DNA from 2 places in the Pseudomonas sp. Irchel s3b5 genome. Region 2 is predicted to be linked to the other one. Evidence: predicted binding sites of a transcription regulator. Region 2 holds the regulator's gene; the other holds the start of a gene.
What was found. The regulator FliA, encoded in region 2, starts transcription of late flagellar genes. The targets are predictions, from matches to a motif close to CTAAAGTTTNNNNNNNNNNNGCCGNTAA.

Region 1: a site for FliA is predicted at 1,088-1,115, ahead of flgM (flagellar biosynthesis anti-sigma factor FlgM). Genes of this name have one in related genera too.

The regions. Positions count from the first base shown of each region.
Region 1 is NZ_FYDY01000045.1:19,374-22,570, forward strand. It holds gene CKW15_RS26690 (chemotaxis protein CheV) at 1-140, opposite strand, end outside; gene flgA (flagellar basal body P-ring formation chaperone FlgA) at 223-981, shown strand; gene flgM (flagellar biosynthesis anti-sigma factor FlgM) at 1,151-1,477, shown strand; gene CKW15_RS26705 (flagella synthesis protein FlgN) at 1,526-1,993, shown strand; gene CKW15_RS26710 (flagellar brake protein) at 2,085-2,831, shown strand; gene CKW15_RS26715 (MFS transporter) at 2,948-3,197, opposite strand, start outside.
Region 2 is NZ_FYDY01000008.1:17,726-20,922, reverse strand. It holds gene fleN (flagellar synthesis regulator FleN) at 107-937, shown strand; gene fliA (RNA polymerase sigma factor FliA) at 934-1,674, shown strand; gene CKW15_RS11220 (chemotaxis response regulator CheY) at 1,843-2,214, shown strand; gene CKW15_RS11215 (protein phosphatase CheZ) at 2,236-3,024, shown strand; gene CKW15_RS11210 (chemotaxis protein CheA) at 3,079-3,197, shown strand, end outside.

The sequences.
Region 1 (3,197 bases), on a different contig from region 2:
GGGCATTGCAGCACCTCCCGAACCTTGAACACGTTGATCCCGTACAGCTGCTGGCCGTCGAGACGGAACAACAACAGCTCAAGGCGATTCTGCCCCACCAGTTGCGTACGCTGGTTCACCGAATCCATTACACCCGCCATGCCCAGACTCCTACACCAACGCCAAGTGTTGTTGCGACGCGCCATAATCACTAAACGGCACGGCGCTTGCTTTTTATCCGTTATGAACACACAACCGACATTTTTCCGACACCTGACCGCTCCCTGGCGCCGATTACTCGGCGTGCTGTCGGCTATTTGCCTGTTCAACGCTGGCAGCCCTGCCCTTGCTGACGCGGTTACCTTGCCTGACATGCTTATCGGCGTCACTCAGGGGTTTCTTGAATTCACCGTAGAAGACTATTTGGCCACCAGTCAAACCGAAGGTCGCTACGAGATCGAAGTCAACAAGCTCGATCCACGCATGCACATGCCCATGTGCGACAAGGAATTGACAGCCACGCTTGAAAGTCCCAAGCCGATCGGACGCGTCACGGTGAAGGTCCGTTGCGAAGGCGCAGCCCCCTGGACAGTCTTCGTACCCGCTCAAGTCCGCCTGTTTCGTGACGTCGTGACGTCTGCACGGCCTCTGCGCCGTACAGCCATTATCGAACCTGAAGATGTGCTTCTGCGTGAGCGCGACATCAGCCTGATCAGCCAGGGTTACCTGACCTCCCTCGACCAGGCGATCGGACAGCGATTGACCCGACCAATGGTCACCGACCAGGTCATTACCCTGGTGAACATCGAACAGGCCGAAGTCATTCGCAAGGGCGACCAAGTGGTGATCACCGCCCGCAGCGGTACGCTCAGCGTGCGCATGCCGGGCGAGGCCCTGTCAAACGGCGGTTTGAGCGAGCAGATCCGGGTGAAAAACCTCAACTCCCAACGCGTCATCAAGGCGCTGGTCACCGCGCCCGGACAGGTGGAAGTGTCTATGTAGAGACGTTATCTGCTCACGAGAATGTGGCGCTCGCCCCGGCTGTTCCCTAGACTGTGCTCTATGCAGAGCAAGCGCTGACGCGCGCAAGGCTCGTTGATAAATGGGCCTAAAGTTTTCCAGGGAATGGCCGAAACCATGGCAAGCGTCCAAATTCCCAGAGGTTTTCATCATGGTCATCGATTTCAGCCGTTTGAACAGCTCCTCGCCCCTTACGGGCAGTACACGTACCAGCGCCAGCAAGGACAGCGTCGAGGCCGGCAAGTCCGCGCCACTGGAATCCGCGGCAGAACAGGTCGGTACAACCCAAAGCGGGGAATCGGTACATCTCAGCAATGAGGCTCAGCAGTTGCAGAAGGTCACTGACAAGCTGCGCGATCAGCCTGCCGTCGACAAGGCCCGGGTGGCCGAGTTGAAAGCAGCGATTGCCGATGGCAGCTACAAAGTCGACAGCAACCGCGTAGCCAGCAAACTGCTCAACTTCGAAGCCCAGCGCTAGGCCACGGCCGGCGCCAGGCTTTTGGACGCTTAAACCCCAAGGCCAGCCATGCACGACTCTAATTTACTGCAACTGATCACCGACGACTTTGCTCCCGCGCAACAATTGCTGGAGTTGCTGCAGACCGAATCCCTTGCCTTGCACGGCCGCGACATGCCACTGCTCGAGGACATTCTGGCGCAGAAACAGGCATTGATCGTCTTGCTCGAACAGCATGGCCGCAAACGCAGTGAAATTCTCGCCAGCCTCAACCTGCCGACCAACAGAAGCGGTCTTGAGCAACTGGCCAGCCAATCGAGCCTTGGCGATCTGCTACTGATGCAAAGTGACGTACTGACCGATCTTCTGGCCCAATGCCAGGCCATCAACATCAACAACGGGCAGTCGATCCTGACGCAACAAGCCGCCACAGCCACTCAGCTGAAAATCCTCAACGGCGGCGACACCCCGGCGCTTTACGACGCCAGCGGTACCTTCTCCAAGCTTGCCAAACCGCGCCCGCTCAGCCAGGCATGAGCCGGTGGCGTCCTCGCTCTATCAAGACGCGCAACATACTGGCAAACTGATAGCCAGCCGTAGTCAAATTTTGTCTGGAGATTGATTAACCGTGTCCAATGCCTTAAACGCGGAAGATGCTCCGCAGCCACCCAAGGTGCTCAGCACACCCTTGGAAATCTCCAGCAACCTGCGCCAGCTGCAAGAAAGCCATGACCCGCTGATTATCACGTTCCACGAACGGAGCCAGCGTTTCCAGAGCTATCTGGTGGACCTCGACCGCGACCGCGACATGATTGCCCTGGACGAAATGATCCCCCGTGATGGCGAGCGGTATTTGCTGGCCGGCGAATCTTACAAGGTCGAAGGCTTCCACGACGGTGTACGCATTGCGTGGGAAAGCAACGGCCCGTTGACCATCGATGAGTCCGGTGGTGCGCGTTGCTACCGCGGCAGCCTGCCCGATGAAGTGGTCTATCACCAGCGCCGCAATGCCTTCCGCGCGGCCTTGAAACTGGCGCAACTGGTCAACGTCAATCTGGACGGTGAAAAACTCAAGGCGCCCATCAGCGGCAAGCTGCTGGACATTTCCGCCACGGGTTGCAAATTGCGCTTCGAAGGTGACATCACCGAGAGCCTGCAACTGGGTCAGGTTTACGACCGTTTCAACGCCGACCTGCCTTTCGGCAAGATGACGGCACCGGTCGAACTGCGTTATCTGCACTTCGAAGAAAGAATCTCCACCACCTTCGCCGGCGTTCGCTTCCACAACATGAGCGGGCTGGTGCAGCGGCAGGTCGAGCGCTTCGTCTACCAGCTGCAACGTGAAGCGCGTCGTTTCGACAAAGACGATCTCTGATCTGACGTTGCTTTCCTGTAGGAGCCGGCTTGCCAGCTCCTACAAAAAACGGGTAGGACGAAGACAAAAAACGGGCAGTCCCTTGCGGTGACTGCCCGTTTTTTTATGCCCTGAATTTAAGGTCTGGCTTCGGTAAAACTCTGCTCGCGCCCGGTGTCAGGGTCTTCTGGTGGCGGTGACTGATCGGTTTCTGAAGTCGGTTCAGGTTCGGATTCAGACTCTGGATTGATCGGCGACTGCATCTGCTCCTGCACCACGTGTTCATCGACGCGCGGATCAAGTGCGGCGACCAGCGGCGAACTCGACATGCTGTCCGGCATCGCCACGTGATGCAGCGGTGCATCGTCGACCTGATGCAGATTGGTC
Region 2 (3,197 bases):
AATAGTTTTTGTACCTACATCGATGGTCTGCCATGCATTGTTCCGTTTGTGAACGCGCAGCCAGTAATGTGGCCTCCGTCTATGCAAGACAAGGTAAAGAAATAACATGGGCAGCATGCATCCCGTACAGGTGATCGCGGTGACCGGCGGCAAAGGTGGCGTCGGGAAAACTAACGTGTCAGTGAACTTGTCCCTGGCTTTGGCCGAGCTCGGCCGGCGCGTCATGTTGCTGGACGCCGACCTGGGACTGGCGAACGTCGACGTCCTGCTGGGACTGACACCCAAACGTACCCTGGCCGACGTGATCGAAGGCCGCTGCGAGCTGCGCGACGTCTTGTTGCAGGGCCCCGGTGGCATTCGCATCGTTCCGGCCGCATCCGGCACTCAGAGCATGGTGCATCTGAGTCCGGCGCAACACGCCGGGCTGATCCAGGCGTTCAGTGATATCGGCGACAATCTCGATGTGCTGGTGATCGATACCGCCGCCGGTATTGGCGAGTCGGTCGTCAGTTTTGTGCGCGCCGCTCAGGAAGTGTTGCTGGTGGTCTGCGACGAGCCGACGTCCATCACCGACGCCTACGCCCTGATCAAATTGCTCAACCGCGACCACGGCATGAACCGCTTCCGCGTGCTGGCCAACATGGCCCAGAGCCCGCAGGAAGGTCGCAACCTGTTTGCCAAGTTGACCAAGGTCACCGATCGTTTTCTCGACGTTGCATTGCAATACGTCGGTGCGGTGCCTTACGACGAAAGCGTGCGCAAGGCTGTGCAGAAGCAGCGCGCCGTGTACGAAGCCTTCCCGCGTTCCAAGTGCTCGCTCGCCTTCAAGGCGATCGCGCAGAAGGTCGACACCTGGCCGCTGCCTGCCAACCCGCGCGGGCACCTGGAGTTTTTCGTCGAGCGGCTCGTGCAGCAAACGGCAGGACCCGTGCTATGAGTGCCAGCGGCTACAACCTCTACAAAAAATCGGCACGCGATGCGCAGTACGAGCTGATCGAGCGTTACGCGCCGCTGGTCAAACGCATTGCTTACCACTTGCTGGCGCGTCTGCCGGCCAGTGTTCAGGTTGAAGACTTGATCCAGGCCGGGATGATCGGCCTGCTTGAAGTCTCGACCAAATACGACGCCAGCAAAGGCGCGAGTTTCGAGACGTACGCGGGCATACGAATCCGCGGCGCCATGCTCGATGAAGTGCGCAAGGGCGACTGGGCACCCCGTTCGGTCCACCGCAATACGCGCATGGTCAGCGACGCAATTCGCTCGATTGAAGCTAAAACCGGCCGTGACGCTAAAGATCACGAAGTTGCGGCCGAACTCCAATTGAGTCTCGATGATTACTACGGAATTTTGAACGACACCCTGGGCAGCCGGTTATTCAGTTTCGACGATCTGTTGCAGGACGGCGAACACGAAGGGCTGCACGAGGATGGCGCGAGTGCTCATCTCGAGCCGTCTCGCGATCTGGAAGATGAACGCTTCCAGGCAGCGCTGGCGGACGCGATTGCCAATTTGCCGGAGCGTGAGCGACTGGTGTTGGCGCTGTACTACGACGAAGAGTTGAATCTCAAGGAAATCGGTGAGGTCCTGGGGGTCAGCGAATCGCGGGTCAGCCAGTTACACAGCCAGTGCGCGGCCCGTTTGCGGGGGCGTTTGGGGGAGTGGCGAGCGCGCTGAAGGCAGTGTGGGGGACACTGCGAAAAGGGCTGGTGTGGCGTTGAACTGCACCGGTCTCGATCTGTTGTGCTCCAGACAGTCATTGAGTGCTTTGCCGGATTGATTGAAATGGCGCGTCCAGGTGCTGGGCGCGTTTAAGACTGCTTGGAGGTCGAATTGGACAAGAACATGAAAATCCTCATCGTTGATGACTTCTCAACGATGCGGCGGATCATCAAGAACCTGCTGCGTGACCTTGGGTTCACCAACACCGTCGAGGCCGACGATGGCACTACCGCCATTCCGGTGCTCAACAGCGGAAGCATCGACTTTCTGGTGACGGACTGGAACATGCCTGGCATGACTGGTATCGATCTTCTGCGCCACGTGCGTGCCGATGAAAAGCTCAAGCACCTGCCAGTATTGATGGTGACCGCTGAAGCCAAGCGCGAACAAATCATCGAAGCGGCCCAGGCTGGCGTTAACGGCTATGTGGTCAAGCCCTTCACGGCCCAGGCGTTGAAAGAAAAAATCGAAAAGATTTTCGAACGCATCGGTTGATGAACGCGCCACGGGGGAGCTATGGGGCATAACGAATCTTCATTGGGCGATTTTGAATCGACCCTGAAAAAACACGCCGTCGAACTGGTCGCCAGCCTTGAAAAAGGCAGGTTCGGTGACGCAGTGCAATTGATCCATGAGCTCAATCAGACCCGTGACCGCGGCCTGTATCAGGAAGTGGGAAAACTGACTCGCGAGTTGCATAGCGCGATCGTCAATTTCCAGATTGACCCGCACATGCCGCAAGCCGAAGAAGTGTCCCAGATTACGGATGCTGCGGAGCGTCTGGGCTACGTTGTGAAGCTCACCGAAGCGGCGGCCAACCGCACCATGGACCTGGTCGAAAGTGCTACGCCGCTGGTCAATGGTCTGGGTGACGAAGCCCAGGCCTTGAGCGCGGATTGGGGGCGGTTCATGCGTCGTGAAGTCGGCGCTGAAGAGTTTCGTGATCTGGCGCGGCGGGTCGACGGCTTTCTGTCACGCAGCAGCGTCGATAGCCGGGCAGTGTCGAGCAACCTGAACGACATCCTGCTGGCTCAGGATTACCAGGACCTCACAGGTCAAGTGATCAAGCGTGTGACACAGTTGGTCACCGAAGTCGAAAGTAATTTGCTCAAGCTCGTACTCATGGCCAGTCAGGTGGACCGCTTTGCGGGCATCGAACATGACCGTGAAGCGATGCTTGCAGAAAAAGATCCACAAAAACATCTCTCTCAGGGTGAAGGTCCGCAGATTCATGCCGATAAAAGAGAAGACGTTGTGTCCGGTCAGGACGATGTGGACGATTTGTTATCCAGCCTGGGATTTTAGCGTTTTAGAATTTTAGGTTTTTTGGGTTTTTAGACCTGTAGGAGCACCCCCTTAATGAGCTTCGGCGCCGATGAAGAGATCCTTCAGGATTTCCTGGTTGAGGCCGGCGAGATTCTAGAGCAACTGTCCGAGCAACTGGTCGAGCTGGAAAGCCGTCCGGATGATGCGGATCT